DNA from 2 places in the Staphylococcus sp. MZ3 genome. Region 2 is predicted to be linked to the other one. Evidence: a T-box and tRNA genes for the amino acid it is inferred to sense, from the RefSeq annotation. Region 2 holds a T-box; the other holds one or more tRNA genes.

Region 1 (9,419 bases), 240 kb from region 2:
GCTGATGTGCGAAAGCGTGGGGATCAAACAGGATTAGATACCCTGGTAGTCCACGCCGTAAACGATGAGTGCTAAGTGTTAGGGGTTTCCGCCCCTTAGTGCTGCAGCTAACGCATTAAGCACTCCGCCTGGGGAGTACGACCGCAAGGTTGAAACTCAAAGGAATTGACGGGGACCCGCACAAGCGGTGGAGCATGTGGTTTAATTCGAAGCAACGCGAAGAACCTTACCAAATCTTGACATCCTTTGACAACTCTAGAGATAGAGCTTTCCCCTTCGGGGGACAAAGTGACAGGTGGTGCATGGTTGTCGTCAGCTCGTGTCGTGAGATGTTGGGTTAAGTCCCGCAACGAGCGCAACCCTTAAGCTTAGTTGCCATCATTAAGTTGGGCACTCTAAGTTGACTGCCGGTGACAAACCGGAGGAAGGTGGGGATGACGTCAAATCATCATGCCCCTTATGATTTGGGCTACACACGTGCTACAATGGACAATACAAAGGGCAGCGAAACCGTGAGGTCAAGCAAATCCCATAAAGTTGTTCTCAGTTCGGATTGTAGTCTGCAACTCGACTACATGAAGCTGGAATCGCTAGTAATCGTAGATCAGCATGCTACGGTGAATACGTTCCCGGGTCTTGTACACACCGCCCGTCACACCACGAGAGTTTGTAACACCCGAAGCCGGTGGAGTAACCTTTTAGGAGCTAGCCGTCGAAGGTGGGACAAATGATTGGGGTGAAGTCGTAACAAGGTAGCCGTATCGGAAGGTGCGGCTGGATCACCTCCTTTCTAAGGATATATTCGGAACATCTTCTTCAGAAGATGCGGAATAACGTGACATATTGTATTCAGTTTTGAATGTTTGTTCATTCAAATTAATGGGCCTATAGCTCAGCTGGTTAGAGCGCACGCCTGATAAGCGTGAGGTCGGTGGTTCGAGTCCACTTAGGCCCACCATTAATTTAATACCTATTTGGGGGCTTAGCTCAGCTGGGAGAGCGCCTGCTTTGCACGCAGGAGGTCAGCGGTTCGATCCCGCTAGTCTCCACCATTATTTGTACATTGAAAACTAGATAAGTAAGTAAAATATAGATTTTACCAAGCAAAACCGAGTGAATAAAGAGTTTTAAATAAGCTTGAATTCATAAGAAATAATCGCTAGTGTTCGAAAGAACACTCACAAGATTAATAACGCGTTTAAATCTTTTTATAAAAGAACGTAACTTCATGTTAACGTTTGACTTATAAAAATGGTGGAAACATAGATTAAGTTATTAAGGGCGCACGGTGGATGCCTTGGCACTAGAAGCCGATGAAGGACGTTACTAACGACGATATGCTTTGGGGAGCTGTAAGTAAGCTTTGATCCAGAGATTTCCGAATGGGGAAACCCAGCATGAGTTATGTCATGTTATCGATATGTGAATACATAGCATATCAGAAGGCACACCCGGAGAACTGAAACATCTTAGTACCCGGAGGAAGAGAAAGAAAATTCGATTCCCTTAGTAGCGGCGAGCGAAACGGGAAGAGCCCAAACCAACAAGCTTGCTTGTTGGGGTTGTAGGACACTCTATACGGAGTTACAAAGGACGACATTAGACGAATCATCTGGAAAGATGAATCAAAGAAGGTAATAATCCTGTAGTCGAAAATGTTGTCTCTCTTGAGTGGATCCTGAGTATGACGGAGCACGTGAAATTCCGTCGGAATCTGGGAGGACCATCTCCTAAGGCTAAATACTCTCTAGTGACCGATAGTGAACCAGTACCGTGAGGGAAAGGTGAAAAGCACCCCGGAAGGGGAGTGAAATAGAACCTGAAACCGTGTGCTTACAAGTAGTCAGAGCCCGTTAATGGGTGATGGCGTGCCTTTTGTAGAATGAACCGGCGAGTTACGATTTGATGCAAGGTTAAGCAGTAAATGTGGAGCCGTAGCGAAATCGAGTCTGAATAGGGCGTTTAGTATTTGGTCGTAGACCCGAAACCAGGTGATCTACCCTTGGTCAGGTTGAAGTTCAGGTAACACTGAATGGAGGACCGAACCGACTTACGTTGAAAAGTGAGCGGATGAACTGAGGGTAGCGGAGAAATTCCAATCGAACCTGGAGATAGCTGGTTCTCTCCGAAATAGCTTTAGGGCTAGCCTCAAGTGATGATTATTGGAGGTAGAGCACTGTTTGGACGAGGGGCCCCTCTCGGGTTACCGAATTCAGACAAACTCCGAATGCCAATTAATTTAACTTGGGAGTCAGAACATGGGTGATAAGGTCCGTGTTCGAAAGGGAAACAGCCCAGACCACCAGCTAAGGTCCCAAAATATATGTTAAGTGGAAAAGGATGTGGCGTTGCCCAGACAACTAGGATGTTGGCTTAGAAGCAGCCATCATTTAAAGAGTGCGTAATAGCTCACTAGTCGAGTGACACTGCGCCGAAAATGTACCGGGGCTAAACATATTACCGAAGCTGTGGATTGTCCTTTGGACAATGGTAGGAGAGCGTTCTAAGGGCGTTGAAGCATGATCGTAAGGACATGTGGAGCGCTTAGAAGTGAGAATGCCGGTGTGAGTAGCGAAAGACGGGTGAGAATCCCGTCCACCGATTGACTAAGGTTTCCAGAGGAAGGCTCGTCCGCTCTGGGTTAGTCGGGTCCTAAGCTGAGGCCGACAGGCGTAGGCGATGGATAACAGGTTGATATTCCTGTACCACCTATAATCGTTTTAATCGATGGGGGACGCAGTAGGATAGGCGAAGCGTGCGATTGGATTGCACGTCTAAGCAGTAAGGCTGAGTATTAGGCAAATCCGGTACTCGTTAAGGCTGAGCTGTGATGGGGAGAAGACATTGTGTCTTCGAGTCGTTGATTTCACACTGCCGAGAAAAGCCTCTAGATAGAAAATAGGTGCCCGTACCGCAAACCGACACAGGTAGTCAAGATGAGAATTCTAAGGTGAGCGAGCGAACTCTCGTTAAGGAACTCGGCAAAATGACCCCGTAACTTCGGGAGAAGGGGTGCTCTTTAGGGTTAACGCCCAGAAGAGCCGCAGTGAATAGGCCCAAGCGACTGTTTATCAAAAACACAGGTCTCTGCTAAACCGTAAGGTGATGTATAGGGGCTGACGCCTGCCCGGTGCTGGAAGGTTAAGAGGAGTGGTTAGCTTCTGCGAAGCTACGAATCGAAGCCCCAGTAAACGGCGGCCGTAACTATAACGGTCCTAAGGTAGCGAAATTCCTTGTCGGGTAAGTTCCGACCCGCACGAAAGGCGTAACGATTTGGGCACTGTCTCAACGAGAGACTCGGTGAAATCATAGTACCTGTGAAGATGCAGGTTACCCGCGACAGGACGGAAAGACCCCGTGGAGCTTTACTGTAGCCTGATATTGAAATTCGGCACAGCTTGTACAGGATAGGTAGGAGCCTTTGAAACGTGAGCGCTAGCTTACGTGGAGGCGCTGGTGGGATACTACCCTAGCTGTGTTGGCTTTCTAACCCGCACCACTTATCGTGGTGGGAGACAGTGTCAGGCGGGCAGTTTGACTGGGGCGGTCGCCTCCTAAAAGGTAACGGAGGCGCTCAAAGGTTCCCTCAGAATGGTTGGAAATCATTCATAGAGTGTAAAGGCATAAGGGAGCTTGACTGCGAGACCTACAAGTCGAGCAGGGTCGAAAGACGGACTTAGTGATCCGGTGGTTCCGCATGGAAGGGCCATCGCTCAACGGATAAAAGCTACCCCGGGGATAACAGGCTTATCTCCCCCAAGAGTTCACATCGACGGGGAGGTTTGGCACCTCGATGTCGGCTCATCGCATCCTGGGGCTGTAGTCGGTCCCAAGGGTTGGGCTGTTCGCCCATTAAAGCGGTACGCGAGCTGGGTTCAGAACGTCGTGAGACAGTTCGGTCCCTATCCGTCGTGGGCGTAGGAAATTTGAGAGGAGCTGTCCTTAGTACGAGAGGACCGGGATGGACATACCTCTGGTGTACCAGTTGTCGTGCCAACGGCATAGCTGGGTAGCTATGTGTGGACGGGATAAGTGCTGAAAGCATCTAAGCATGAAGCCCCCCTCAAGATGAGATTTCCCAACTTCGGTTATAAGATCCCTCAAAGATGATGAGGTTAATAGGTTCGAGGTGGAAGCATGGTGACATGTGGAGCTGACGAATACTAATCGATCGAAGACTTAATCAAAATAAATGTTTTGCGAAGCAAAATCACTTTTACTTACTATCTAGTTTTGAATGTATAAATTACATTCATATGTCTGGTGACTATAGCAAGGAGGTCACACCTGTTCCCATGCCGAACACAGAAGTTAAGCTCCTTAGCGTCGATGGTAGTCGAACTTACGTTCCGCTAGAGTAGAACGTTGCCAGGCAGTTTTAAATCGGAGAATTAGCTCAGCTGGGAGAGCATCTGCCTTACAAGCAGAGGGTCGGCGGTTCGAACCCGTCATTCTCCACCATTTATTCTTACATATTGCCGGCCTAGCTCAATTGGTAGAGCAACTGACTTGTAATCAGTAGGTTGGGGGTTCAAGTCCTCTGGCCGGCACCATGGAAGAGCCATTAGCTCAGTTGGTAGAGCATCTGACTTTTAATCAGAGGGTCAGAGGTTCGAATCCTCTATGGCTCACCATTTGCGGGTGTGGCGGAATTGGCAGACGCACTAGACTTAGGATCTAGCGCCTTACGGCGTGGGGGTTCGACTCCCTTCACCCGCATATGCAGAAGTAGTTCAGCGGTAGAATACAACCTTGCCAAGGTTGGGGTCGCGGGTTCGAATCCCGTCTTCTGCTCCATTTTTATAGTGCCGGGGTGGCGGAACTGGCAGACGCACAGGACTTAAAATCCTGCGGTGAGTGATCACCGTACCGGTTCGATTCCGGTCCTCGGCACCATTTTCAATAAAAACATATGCGCCCGTAGCTCAATTGGATAGAGCGTTTGACTACGGATCAAGAGGTTATGGGTTCGACTCCTATCGGGCGCGTTAATTATACGGGAAGTAGCTCAGCTTGGTAGAGCACTTGGTTTGGGACCAAGGGGTCGCAGGTTCGAATCCTGTCTTCCCGATATACTGTAATTATTATGGGGGCTTAGCTCAGCTGGGAGAGCGCCTGCTTTGCACGCAGGAGGTCAGCGGTTCGATCCCGCTAGTCTCCACCATATTATTTACAAACTATATAAGGCGGTGTAGCTCAGCTGGCTAGAGCGTACGGTTCATACCCGTGAGGTCGGGGGTTCGATCCCCTCCACCGCCACTATTTATTAGTTGTAAAATTATATTTAGGACCTTTAGCTCAGTTGGTTAGAGCTAACGGCTCATAACCGTTCGGTCGCAGGTTCGAGTCCTGCAAGGTCCATATAATTTTGGAGGAATACCCAAGTCTGGCTGAAGGGATCGGTCTTGAAAACCGACAGGGGCTTAACGGCTCGCGGGGGTTCGAATCCCTCTTCCTCCGTTTTACTAATGGTCTCGTAGTGTAGCGGTTAACACGCCTGCCTGTCACGCAGGAGATCGCGGGTTCGATTCCCGTCGAGACCGCCATTTAATTTTATAATTAATAGCGATTTACCTATAATAATGGAGGAATACCCAAGTCCGGCTGAAGGGATCGGTCTTGAAAACCGACAGGGCCTTAACGGGCCGCGGGGGTTCGAATCCCTCTTCCTCCGCCATTATTTTTTATTATCGCGGGATGGAGCAGTTCGGTAGCTCGTCGGGCTCATAACCCGAAGGTCGGTGGTTCAAATCCGCCTCCCGCAATATTTTATAGGTCTCGTAGTGTAGCGGTTAACACGCCTGCCTGTCACGCAGGAGATCGCGGGTTCGATTCCCGTCGAGACCGCCATCATTACATTTTTATTATGGTTCAGTAGCTCAGTTGGTAGAGCAATGGATTGAAGCTCCATGTGTCGGCAGTTCGACTCTGTCCTGAACCATTTCTTAGCCGGCCTAGCTCAATTGGTAGAGCAACTGACTTGTAATCAGTAGGTTGGGGGTTCAAGTCCTCTGGCCGGCACCATTTATGGAGGGGTAGCGAAGTGGCTAAACGCGGCGGACTGTAAATCCGCTCCTTCGGGTTCGGCAGTTCGAATCTGCCCCCCTCCATTTATTATTTTTAATAGGGGCATAGTTCAACGGTAGAATAGAGGTCTCCAAAACCTTTGGTGTGGGTTCGATTCCTACTGCCCCTGCCATGGCGGCTGTGGTGAAGTGGTTAACACATCGGATTGTGGTTCCGACATTCGAGGGTTCGATCCCCTTCAGCCGCCCTTATTATTAATGGGCTATAGCCAAGCGGTAAGGCAACGGACTTTGACTCCGTCACTCGTTGGTTCGAATCCAGCTAGCCCAGTTATTGGCGGCATAGCCAAGTGGTAAGGCAGAGGTCTGCAAAACCTTTATCACCGGTTCAAATCCGGTTGCCGCCTCCAGGTTTATGCGGGAGTAGTTCAACTTTTAGAACACGTTCCTTCCCGGAACGAGGTATAGGTGCAAATCCTATCTTCCGCTCCATAATTTAATATTTGCGGGAGTAGTTCAACTTTTAGAACACGTTCCTTCCCGGAACGAGGTATAGGTGTAAATCCTATCTTCCGCTCCATAATTGCTTCCAAAGGGAAGTTTTTTGTTTACCATTAAGCCGGTGTGGCGGAATTGGCAGACGCGCGGGACTCAAAATCCCGTTCCACTTGTGGAGTGTCGGTTCGACCCCGACCACCGGTATAATTAACTGTTATTTACATAATATAACGTATTAGAAACCTTGTAAAACAAGGTTTCTTTTTATTTCTCTCTATACAATACAAATAAAAGTGGACTCAAATGGCACACGCTTTAATAGACTCTATGTCAAATTGTAATGATGAGTTCATTATTGGAAGTTAAGCAACTATACATTGTTTAACTTCTTTTTTTGGTATTACATTAATGATAATGATTATATTATCTGGGGTTATATATTTGTTTCAACTTTTCTAATAATATATTTGTAAAAGTGCTATTTTATTGTGCTTTATACCAAGTCGATTCAATTTATCTATCTTAATAGTAATATGGCTATTTTAATATTTACAATTTATTACATTATTAGTCACAGGATGTAATTAGTAGTATTTTAAGATTAGCATGACATTGATTAGTGAGTAGATTGTTTAAATTTACTTTATTCATTTTGTGGATTGTTATATTTAGATTAAATTAGCCAACTAATCATTGTTAAAGTTAATTTTCTATAATATGATGAGTTTAATGTTCAAATTGGAGGTCGTTTATGAGTAACGCAAATAATGCTGATAATAAACAGTTTTTCAGTAAGATTTTAAATTCTATTGGTGCTGGTGTTGTTATTGCACTTGTTCCGAATGCTCTATTAGGTGAAGTATTAAAAATATTTAAAAGTGGTAATGAAATTTTAGAATTAACGTATCAGTTAGTGATACTAATTCAATCATTTATGGCATTTATTATTGGGGTTTTAGCTGCTCATCAATTTAAATTTAATGGCGCAGGTGCTGCTATAGTAGGTACATCAGCTATGATTGGTTCAGGTGCTGTTGTATATAGCAATAATAGTTTTATGTTAAAAGGTATAGGTGACATTATAAATACGAGTTTGGTTGTTATTATTGCATGTCTTATATATATGGTATTACAAAACAAACTTGGATCTTTTGAATTAATTATATTACCAGTTTTAGTACCTATCGTTAGTGGGGGTATCGGTCTAATCACATTACCTTACATTCGAAAAATTACTCAAGCAATTGGAAATGTAATTCATTCTTTTACAGACTTAAATCCGTTGTTAATGTCTATACTTATTAGTGTGGCATTTTCATTATTAATGGTAACACCAATATCGTTAGTAGCGATTGCAACTGCGATTAGTTTAAACGGACTAGGAAGTGGAGCAGCAAACCTAGGTATAGTGGCTGCCTGTGTTACTTTCTTATTTGGCTCATTGCGTGTCAATTCTATTGGTGTAAATGCAGTTTTACTCATAGGAGCTGCAAAAATGATGATCCCAGTTTACTTGAAAAATTTAATTATTTCGATACCATTGACTATAAATGGAATAATTACTGGAATCATTGCTTACGTTCTTCAGGTTAAAGGAACACCATTGTCTGCTGGATTTGGATATACAGGATTAGTTGGCCCAATAAATGCATTTAACCGAATGTCAGGTGATCCAACAATGAATATTATTTTATTAGCACTTGGTTATTTTGTCATACCATTTGTATCGGCATTTATTGTTCATGAATTGTGTAAAAAATTCATTCCTATATATTCTAATGATATTTATAAATTTGAAGTTCCAAAACAATAATTTATAGCTTGATGACAAGAATAAGTTTTAATATATGATAAATATAGGCGTTACTGTCAATAAGATATTGATAGTAGCGCTTTTTTGATTGATTTTAAAATGTGAGATTTGTTCACGTATAATAGCGGATTTTTTATGTACAGTCTTTTAAAAAGAAGCTTTTCTTTATATTAATAAAAATACATTTATAAAACACTATTGCATCAAAATGTATTAATATGTATAATTATGAATATTAATTAGGGAGGGCTGTATAAATGAAGTGTTTAATTAGGTTTATATTAGTATTAGGGTTGTTAATTAGCAGTGCTATGGTGTATATCAATCCCACAGCACATGCTGAACAAGATCAAACATGGGAGAAGATTAAAGAACGCGGTGAACTTAGAGTGGGTCTTTCTGCAGATTATGCACCAATGGAATTTGAGCATACAGTTAATGGTAAGACTGAGTATGCAGGTGTAGATATTGATTTAGCTAAAAAAATTGCGAAAGATAATAATTTAAAATTAAAAATCGTCAATATGTCATTTGATAGTTTGTTAGGAGCTCTTAAAACTGGAAAAATTGATATTATTATTTCCGGAATGACTTCAACGCCTGAACGTAAGAAGCAAGTTGATTTTTCAGATTCATATATGATGACTAAAAATATCATGCTTGTAAAGAAAGATAAAGTTAATGAATATAAAGATATCAAAGACTTTAATAATAAAAAAGTAGGGGCACAAAAGGGAACTGAACAAGAAAAAATCGCTCAAACCGAAATTGAAAATGCATCTATTACTTCATTAAGCCGTTTACCAGACGTTATATTAGCACTTAAAAGTGGAAAGGTTGAAGGTGCTGTAGTTGAAAAACCTGTAGCAGAAGCATATTTAAAACAAAATCCTAAATTAGGAATTTCCAATGTGAAATTTAATGAAGAAGAAAAAGATACAGTGATAGCAGTGCCAAAAGATTCACCAAAATTATTGTCACAAATTAATAAAACGATTAAAGAGGTTAAAGATAAAGGATTAATCGATAAATATATGACTAATGCTGCAAATGCGATGAATGATGACAGTGGTTTTATTTCT
Region 2 (9,419 bases):
AGCGACAATGAGAGATATGGTTAGAGAGAATCATGTAAGAAAAGAAGATTTAATATATCCAATTTTTGTAGTTGAAAAAGACGATGTGAAAAAAGAAATTAAGTCATTGCCAGGTGTATACCAAATCAGTTTGAATTTACTTGAAAGTGAATTAAAAGAAGCTTATGACTTAGGCATACGTGCCATTATGTTTTTCGGTGTTCCAAACTCAAAAGATGATATAGGTACTGGTGCATACATTCACGATGGTGTTATTCAACAGGCAACACGTATTGCTAAAAAAATGTATGATGACTTATTAATTGTTGCAGACACTTGTTTATGTGAATATACTGATCATGGTCATTGTGGCGTGATTGATGACCATACACATGACGTTGACAATGATAAATCATTGCCACTGCTTGTTAAAACAGCAATTTCTCAAGTGGAAGCTGGTGCTGATATTATTGCGCCAAGTAATATGATGGATGGTTTTGTTGCTGAAATTCGTCGTGGATTAGATGAAGCCGGCTATTACAATATTCCTATAATGAGTTATGGTGTCAAGTATGCATCAAGTTTCTTTGGACCTTTTAGAGATGCAGCAGATTCAGCGCCATCATTTGGGGATAGAAAAACGTATCAGATGGACCCTGCTAACCGTTTGGAAGCACTTCGTGAATTAGAAAGTGATCTTAAAGAAGGGTGCGACATGATGATTGTTAAACCTGCTCTAAGTTATTTAGACATAGTTCGAGATGTTAAAAATCATACGAATGTTCCAGTTGTTGCATATAATGTGAGTGGAGAATATAGTATGACTAAAGCAGCGGCACAAAATGGTTGGATAGATGAAGAACGTGTCGTTATGGAACAAATGGTTTCAATGAAACGTGCAGGTGCTGATATGATTATTACGTATTTTGCAAAGGACATTTGTCGCTATTTAGATAAATAAGGTTTTATATGTATGATTTTCCATAAACTATAGGAGGAATTTACTTTATGAGATATACGAAATCAGAAGAAGCAATGAAGGTTGCTGAAACTTTAATGCCTGGTGGTGTAAATAGTCCAGTACGCGCATTTAAATCAGTAGATACACCAGCAATTTTTATGGATCACGGTAAAGGTTCAAAAATTTATGATATCGATGGTAACGAGTATATCGACTATGTACTAAGTTGGGGGCCACTTATTTTAGGACATAGAGACCCTCAAGTTATTAGTCATTTACATGAAGCAATTGATAAAGGTACAAGTTTTGGTGCATCAACATTACTTGAAAATAAATTGGCGCAGCTCGTTATTGACCGAGTACCTTCAATAGAAAAAGTGCGTATGGTGTCATCTGGTACAGAAGCTACATTGGATACTTTAAGATTAGCACGTGGTTATACTGGCAGAAATAAAATTGTGAAATTTGAAGGTTGCTATCATGGTCATAGTGATTCGTTATTAATCAAAGCTGGTTCTGGGGTGGCAACATTAGGATTGCCGGATTCTCCTGGTGTGCCTGAAGGTATTGCTAAAAATACAATTACAGTTCCATACAATGATTTAGATGCACTTAAAATCGCTTTCGAAAAATTTGGAGACGATATTGCTGGTGTAATCGTAGAACCTGTTGCTGGTAATATGGGTGTCGTACCGCCGATTGAAGGTTTTTTACAGGGATTAAGAAATATTACGACTGAATACGGCGCATTGCTAATTTTCGATGAAGTAATGACTGGTTTCAGAGTCGGTTATCATTGTGCACAAGGTTACTTTGGTGTGACACCAGATTTAACTTGCTTAGGAAAAGTTATCGGTGGAGGACTACCTGTAGGTGCTTTTGGTGGTAAAAAAGAAATCATGGATCATATAGCACCATTAGGAAATATTTATCAAGCGGGTACGTTATCAGGAAATCCTCTTGCAATGACAAGTGGTTATGAAACGTTAAGCCAATTAACGCCAGAGACATATGAGTATTTTAATATGTTAGGCGATATACTTGAAGACGGTTTAAAGCGTGTATTTGCTAAACACAATGTACCAATAACTGTAAATAGAGCAGGTTCAATGATTGGTTATTTCTTAAATGAAGGACCTGTAACTAATTTTGAACAAGCGAATAAAAGTGATTTGAAATTATTTGCAGAAATGTATCGAGAAATGGCAAAAGAAGGTGTGTTTTTACCACCATCTCAATTTGAAGGTACATTCCTATCTACGGCACACACGAAAGAAGATATTGAAAAAACGATTCAAGCATTTGATACGGCTTTAAGTCGTATTGTAAAATAAATATACGGACAAATTGAGAGCCTGAACTTTGTTCAGGCTCTTTTTAAATGTATATCAGGCATGGGCGGCGACTTGATAGTGAAAGTCCATATATGCTTTGTAGTCAAAACTGCTAGCGGATATTGTTATCTTAACAAACGTGAAGCTCAAGCAGCAATTTAGTCATTTTATTTTTTATTGAAAGAAGTGGAAAACATGACAATGATATATAGAAATAATTTCATTGTGTTCGTTTTATCATTTTTTATTAGTATTCTACTGTATTCATCGCACGTATTACTCCCATTTATGTTTGGTCCTATTATCGCATCAATCATTTGTGTAAAAGTTTTCAAACTTGATATTAAATGGCCATTCTTACTTAGTGAATTAGGTATTGTACTATTAGGTGTGCAAATCGGATCAACGTTTACGAAAAATGTCGTTATGGATATTAAAGACAATTGGCTTTCGATTATTGTTGTATCTATTTCGATATTATTAATTGCAATAGTAATGGCATTTATTTTTAAAAAAATTGCACGTATTAATACAGAAACAGCTATTTTAAGTGTTATACCAGGAGCACTAACACAAATGCTGGTCATGGCTGAACAAGACAAACGTGCTAATTTGTTAGTTGTTAGCTTAACGCAAACATCACGAATTATATTTGTTGTTGTTTTAGTACCGTTCATTTCATATTTTTTTCATGATGGTAACATGCATGCGAATGGAAAGTTAACAAAAGTCTTGCCTTTATCACAAGTATTAAACATAGGGCAAATAGTTATTTTAGCGATAGCTATCTTTATAGTTTATCTAATTATGTCTAAAATAAAGTTTCCAACATTTCAATTATTAGCACCACTCATTGTATTAATTGTTTGGAATTTTTCTACAGGTTTAACATTTACACTAGATCATTGGTTGTTGAACATGGCACAACTAATATATATGATTAGAATTGGAGTTCAAATTGCGCATTTATTGTCAGATTTAAAAGGTAGACTAGCAATCGCAATTACAATTCAAAATATTATGTTGATAATTGGTGCGCTAATCATGGTTTATGTCATACATTTCTTTGATAATAATCCTATTAATGAATTGTTTCTTGGTGCAGCACCAGGAGGGGTTAATCAGATAGTTTTAGTTGCATTAGCTACTGGTGCCGATGTTGCTATGATTACGAGTTATCATATTTTCCGAATCTTTTTCATCCTATTTATTATTGCACCAGGAATTAATTACTTTTTAAAATATCGTTCGAATAAGCGTGAAGATTAGAAACTATCATCCATTTAAGTTGATTTATGCTTAGGATAGAATTCATTATTAAGGTTTAAGCAAAGGTTGTACATCTATTTTTAGATTAAGATATCTAATATTAGCAGTGCATTAACTTGGAACTTTAACTTATGATTTGAATAAATTTTCACATCAAAAAACGAGACAGTCTATTAGTTAAAAATAGATGATGTCTCGTTTACTTTATGATGCTATAGCAAATTAATTGTGTTTAGGCTTTGATGGACAATCTTTTAAATGTGCATCATATAAACCAGCTGCTTCTAAAAACGAAAATACTGTTACTGGACCTAAAAATTTAAACCCGTATTGTTTTAAATCTTTAGATAGTTGTGTTGCAGTATCATCAACTGTGATACGATCAGAAGCATGTTCATACTGCAAATCTTTAGGCTTACCATTTACATAAGACCATAAAAATTTACTAAAACTACCATATGCTTGTTCAATTTTTAAATACCCTTGAGCTTGATTAACAATTGCTTCTAATTTTTTACGATGATGAACGATATTTGGAAAAGTCATTAAGCGGTCGATATCTTGAGCGGTCATTTGTGCTACCTTTTCTGGTTCGAAATCATAAAATGCTTCTTCATAGGCTTCTTTCTTTTTTAAAATAGTTAACCAAGATAGCCCAGCATGTTGTGATTCTAATGCTAAAAGTTTAAACAATGCCTTGCTATCATAGAGCGGTTGTCCCCATACATGATCATGATAGTTTAAGTAGACTGGATCTTTAGTACCAAATGCGCATTCATTCATTTTATTCCCACCTATACATTGACTTATTTTGTCAATCATTATACTATAAGTTAAGAGTTTAATATAGGATTTGGGAAGAGTAAGTTCAAATTATTTTAAAGAGAGCATATGATTTGGTGTGAGTATGTAAATGATTTTTACTGAAGGTAGCCCACAGAGTATCTTAGCTGAACGTGATTAATAGTAGGCTAAGACGTGTTTGAGCGTTAATCATAATCTAGAGTGCTTGAAGAGATGAAGCATTTCAAATTTCACGATGATAGTATTGGTATGATTATTCCAATTATGTTAAAAGAGTGAATTTGATATTAATCATCCTTCTTGAATATAGGTGGTACCACGGAATATCCGTCCTATTTGTATATAGGATGGATATTTTTATTTTTTTAGGAGGTATAGCAAATGGAAATGAAACCAAAATATGATCCTCGTGAAGTTGAAGCGGGACGTTATGAAGAATGGGTAAAGAATGGTTATTTTAAACCGTCAGAAGATAAATCAAAAGAAACATATACAATTGTTATCCCGCCACCAAATGTAACTGGTAAATTACATTTAGGACATGCATGGGATACGACTTTACAAGATATCATTACACGTATGAAACGTATGCAAGGATACGATACGTTATACTTACCAGGTATGGATCATGCTGGTATTGCGACACAGGCAAAGGTAGAAGCTAAATTAAATGAACAAGGAATAACTAGATATGATCTTGGTCGTGAAAAGTTTTTAGAACAGGCATGGGATTGGAAAGAAGAGTATGCGTCATTTATTCGTGCGCAATGGGCTAAATTAGGTCTAGGTTTAGATTATAGTAGAGAACGTTTTACTTTAGATGAAGGTTTAAGTAAAGCAGTTAAAAAAGTTTTTGTTGATTTATACAATAAAGGAATTATTTATCGTGGCGAACGTATTATAAATTGGGATCCTAAAGCACGTACAGCTTTATCTGATATTGAAGTAATACATGAAGATGTTCAAGGTGCGTTTTATCATTTTAAATATCCTTACGCTGATGGTGAAGGTTTTATTGAAATTGCAACAACAAGACCAGAAACGATGTTAGGTGATACAGCGATTGTTGTTAACCCTAATGACGAACGATACAAAGATGTAATCGGTAAAACTGTTATATTACCAATCGTAGGACGCGAACTGCCTATTTTAGCAGATGAGTATGTTGATATAGACTTCGGTTCTGGTGCTATGAAAGTGACACCAGCACATGACCCTAATGATTTTGAAATTGGTCAAAGACATCAATTAGAAAATATTATCGTTATGGATGAAAATGGTAAAATGAACGACAAAGCGGGTAAATATGAAGGTATGGACCGTTTTGATTGTCGTAAACAGCTAGTTAAAGATTTAAAAGAACAAGATTTAGTTATCAAGATTGAAGATCATGTTCATTCTGTAGGTCATTCAGAACGATCTGGCGCTGTTGTTGAACCATATTTATCAACACAATGGTTTGTGCGCATGGAAGACTTAGCGAAACGTTCATTAGATAACCAAAAAACAGATGATCGTATTGATTTTTATCCGCAACGTTTCGAACATACATTTAACCAATGGATGGAAAATATTAGAGATTGGACGATTTCAAGACAATTATGGTGGGGTCATCAAATTCCGGCTTGGTATCATAAAGAAACAGGCGAAATATATGTTGGAGAAGAAGCGCCAACTGATATTGAAAATTGGCAACAAGATGAAGATGTATTAGATACGTGGTTCTCAAGTGCTTTATGGCCTTTCTCTACGTTAGGTTGGCCTGATTTAGAAAGTGAAGACTTTAAACGATACTACCCAACAAATGCCTTAGTTACAGGTTACGATATTATCTTTTTCTGGGTAGCACGCATGATATTCCAAGGCTTAGAATTTACAGATCGTCGTCCATTTAATGATGTATTATTACACGGTTTAGTTCGTGCTGAAGACGGGCGTAAGATGAGTAAATCATTAGGTAATGGTGTGGATCCAATGGATGTTATTGACGAATACGGTGCTGATAGCTTGCGTTACTTCTTAGCAACAGGTTCATCTCCAGGACATGATTTAAGATACTCAACTGAAAAAGTTGAGTCAGTGTGGAACTTTATCAATAAAATCTGGAATGGGGCACGTTTCAGTTTAATGAATATCGGTGAAGACTTTAAAGTTGAAGATATCGATTTAAGTGGTAACTTATCATTAGCAGATAAATGGATTCTAACACGTTTAAATGAAACGATTGCAACAGTTACTGATTTAAGTGACAAATATGAATTCGGCGAAGTTGGACGTGCATTATATAATTTCATTTGGGATGATTTCTGTGATTGGTACATTGAAATGAGTAAAATTCCAATGAATAGTAATGATGAAGAACAAAAACAAGTTACACGTTCAGTATTGAGTTATACTTTAGACAATATTATGAGAATGCTACATCCATTCATGCCATTTGTAACAGAGAAAATATGGCAAAGTTTACCACATGAAGGTGACACAATTGTTAAAGCTTCATGGCCAGAAGTGCGTGAATCATTGATTTTTGAAGAAAGTAAACAAACAATGCAACAACTTGTTGAAATCATTAAATCTGTAAGACAATCACGTGTAGAAGTAAATACGCCATTGTCTAAAGAAATACCTATTTTAATTCAAGCTAAAGATAAAGAAATTGAAACAACTTTATCACAAAACAAAGATTATTTAATCAAATTCTGTAATCCTAGTACCTTAAATATTAGCACTGACGTGGAAATTCCTGAGAAAGCAATGACATCAGTTGTAATTGCAGGTAAAGTGGTATTACCATTAGAAGGGCTAATTGATATGGATAAGGAAATCAGCCGTTTGGAAAAAGAATTAGCTAAACTTCAAAGCGAATTAGATAGAGTAGATAAAAAGCTCTCTAATGAAAACTTTGTAAGTAAAGCACCTGAAAAGGTTATAAATGAAGAAAAACGTAAAAAACAAGATTATCAAGAAAAATATGATGGTGTGAAGGCAAGAATTGAACAATTAAAAGCATAGGAGTTAGTAACAATGAATTACCTAGAGAGCTTGTATTGGATACACGAAAGAACTAAATTTGGCATCAAACCAGGTGTTAAACGTATGGAATGGATGCTAGCACAATTTAATAATCCTCAAAATAACATTAAGGGTATTCATGTAGGTGGCACAAATGGTAAAGGCTCTACAGTTGCTTACCTTAGAACAGCTTTAGTTGAAAATGGTTATGAAGTAGGTACATTTACGTCGCCGTTTATTGAAACATTTAATGAACGAATTAGTCTAAATGGTGTGCCAATATCAAATGACGCTATTGTAGAATTAGTATCACGTATTAAACCAGTAAGTGAAATGATGGAACGTGAAACAGATTTAGGTGTTGCAACTGAATTCGAAATAATCACAGCGATGATGTTTTTATATTTTGGTGAAATACATCCTGTTGATTTTGTCATTGTTGAGGCTGGATTGGGTATAAAGAACGATTCGACAAATGTCTTTACACCGGTTTTATCAATCTTAACTAGTATCGGTCTAGACCATACAGATATTTTAGGTGGTACTTATCTAGATATTGCTAGGGATAAAGGCGCGATTATAAAGCCTAACGTTCCAGTGATATATGCTGTTAAAAATGAAGATGCATTAAAATATGTTCGTGAACGCGCAATTGAACAACATGCAAAGCCAATTGAATTAGATAGAGAAATTGTTGTTGTATCGCAAAATGATGAATTTACTTACCGTTATAAAGATTATGAATTAGAAACAATCATTTTAAGTATGTTAGGTGAACATCAGAAACAAAATGCTGCATTAGCCATAACAGCTCTTATTGAATTAAATGAACAAGGATTAATTGAATTAGATTTCAATAAGATGATAGACGGTATTGAATCAGTTCGTTGGACTGGACGTATTGAGCAGGTGCATGACAAACCTTTAATCATTTTGGATGGTGCACATAATTCAGAGAGTATAGATGCTCTAATTGATACAATTAAACAGTACCATGATAAAGAAAAAGTAGATATTTTGTTCTCAGCAATAAACGGAAAACCGATTAACGAGATGGTCAAACATTTAAGTTTAATTGCGCATACGTTTTATGCAACTGAATTTGATTTTCCGAAAGCGTTACGCAAAGAAGAAATTGTAGGTAGTATTGAAAATGATGAAATACAATTAGTAGATGACTACGTTGAATTTATAAAAAATTATCAAGGTGATACATTAGTAATTACCGGTAGTCTGTATTTCATAAGTGAAGTTAAATCAAAATTAGACTTTGAAGCATTATAAAACTAAAACTAAAACTAAAATAGCCATGAAGAATCTATTTAATCAATAGGTAGAGCTTCATGGTTATTTTTTATGCTCTAAATCGTATGTGTTTATAAGGTTCAATTTCTTGCCATTATTAATTTTGCCGTGCAGTAATGGGCTATTAAAGTATCCATCAATTATGCTTAGTAATATTAAAAAATTTAAATGAAAAAGAGGTTCAATTCTTGAAAAATAGTGTATATTTACATTTCGGTAATAAGTAACTATACTTTACGTAAGGAGGTTGTCATTTGGTAGTATTGTTATCTTATAGTTGCAGTTGTATCTTTAGTTTTCTATATCAATTTATATCTATAGAAGAAACGTCATTTGATTATTTACATAGAAGATCGAAATGTGATTATTGTAATTCATCACTCAAATGGTATGAATTAATGCCGATTATTAGTTTTTTATTATTAAAAGGGCGATGTCGAAACTGTCGAAAGCGTATTTCCCTAACACATTTCTTAGGGGAAACCTTTGCTTTGATACCTATCGTCTTTATTAAGTATGATTTCACATACGTAAATGCTACGCTATTTATAACTACATATGTTTTTCTGCTTATTTTTACTATGACCGATATCACTTCTTTAATGTTAGATTGTCGCTTAATTATAATTTATTGTATCGTTTCTCTCTCGTTAAGTATGATTTATCCAGTAGCTTTTATCATTATTAGTATGACCACGCATATATTCTACTTTTTATTTCGGGCATATATTGGTTATGGTGACGTTTTACTAATA

The links. A T-box is a leader RNA that pairs with one kind of tRNA and senses whether it is charged. The one in region 2 lies ahead of KI230_RS08355 (valine--tRNA ligase), so its partner is inferred to be a tRNA-Val.
Region 1: it encodes a tRNA-Val, which carries the amino acid that the T-box ahead of KI230_RS08355 (valine--tRNA ligase) is inferred to sense. The anticodon was not compared.

Annotation. Positions count from the first base shown of each region.
Region 1 covers NZ_CP076026.1:1,971,327-1,980,745, reverse strand. The annotation lists rRNA gene KI230_RS09665 (16S ribosomal RNA) at 1-790, shown strand, start outside; tRNA gene KI230_RS09660 (tRNA-Ile) at 882-958, shown strand; tRNA gene KI230_RS09655 (tRNA-Ala) at 977-1,052, shown strand; rRNA gene KI230_RS09650 (23S ribosomal RNA) at 1,266-4,187, shown strand; rRNA gene rrf (5S ribosomal RNA) at 4,260-4,374, shown strand; tRNA gene KI230_RS09640 (tRNA-Val) at 4,386-4,461, shown strand; tRNA gene KI230_RS09635 (tRNA-Thr) at 4,478-4,553, shown strand; tRNA gene KI230_RS09630 (tRNA-Lys) at 4,559-4,634, shown strand; tRNA gene KI230_RS09625 (tRNA-Leu) at 4,638-4,719, shown strand; tRNA gene KI230_RS09620 (tRNA-Gly) at 4,723-4,797, shown strand; tRNA gene KI230_RS09615 (tRNA-Leu) at 4,808-4,896, shown strand; tRNA gene KI230_RS09610 (tRNA-Arg) at 4,915-4,988, shown strand; tRNA gene KI230_RS09605 (tRNA-Pro) at 4,998-5,071, shown strand; tRNA gene KI230_RS09600 (tRNA-Ala) at 5,089-5,164, shown strand; tRNA gene KI230_RS09595 (tRNA-Met) at 5,186-5,259, shown strand; tRNA gene KI230_RS09590 (tRNA-Ile) at 5,288-5,361, shown strand; tRNA gene KI230_RS09585 (tRNA-Ser) at 5,371-5,460, shown strand; tRNA gene KI230_RS09580 (tRNA-Asp) at 5,471-5,546, shown strand; tRNA gene KI230_RS09575 (tRNA-Ser) at 5,585-5,677, shown strand; tRNA gene KI230_RS09570 (tRNA-Met) at 5,692-5,765, shown strand; tRNA gene KI230_RS09565 (tRNA-Asp) at 5,775-5,850, shown strand; tRNA gene KI230_RS09560 (tRNA-Phe) at 5,869-5,941, shown strand; tRNA gene KI230_RS09555 (tRNA-Thr) at 5,949-6,024, shown strand; tRNA gene KI230_RS09550 (tRNA-Tyr) at 6,030-6,110, shown strand; tRNA gene KI230_RS09545 (tRNA-Trp) at 6,126-6,199, shown strand; tRNA gene KI230_RS09540 (tRNA-His) at 6,202-6,274, shown strand; tRNA gene KI230_RS09535 (tRNA-Gln) at 6,286-6,357, shown strand; tRNA gene KI230_RS09530 (tRNA-Cys) at 6,363-6,436, shown strand; tRNA gene KI230_RS09525 (tRNA-Gly) at 6,444-6,518, shown strand; tRNA gene KI230_RS09520 (tRNA-Gly) at 6,532-6,606, shown strand; tRNA gene KI230_RS09515 (tRNA-Leu) at 6,645-6,728, shown strand; gene KI230_RS09510 (PTS sugar transporter subunit IIC) at 7,276-8,337, shown strand; gene KI230_RS09505 (ABC transporter substrate-binding protein/permease) at 8,595-9,419, shown strand, end outside.
Region 2 covers NZ_CP076026.1:1,728,034-1,737,452, reverse strand. The annotation lists gene hemB (porphobilinogen synthase) at 1-940, shown strand, start outside; gene hemL (glutamate-1-semialdehyde 2,1-aminomutase) at 988-2,274, shown strand; gene KI230_RS08370 (hypothetical protein) at 2,335-2,436, shown strand; gene KI230_RS08365 (AbrB family transcriptional regulator) at 2,470-3,543, shown strand; gene KI230_RS08360 (DNA-3-methyladenine glycosylase I) at 3,766-4,326, opposite strand; T-box leader at 4,384-4,685, shown strand; gene KI230_RS08355 (valine--tRNA ligase) at 4,729-7,359, shown strand; gene KI230_RS08350 (bifunctional folylpolyglutamate synthase/dihydrofolate synthase) at 7,372-8,643, shown strand; gene KI230_RS08345 (prepilin peptidase) at 8,919-9,419, shown strand, end outside.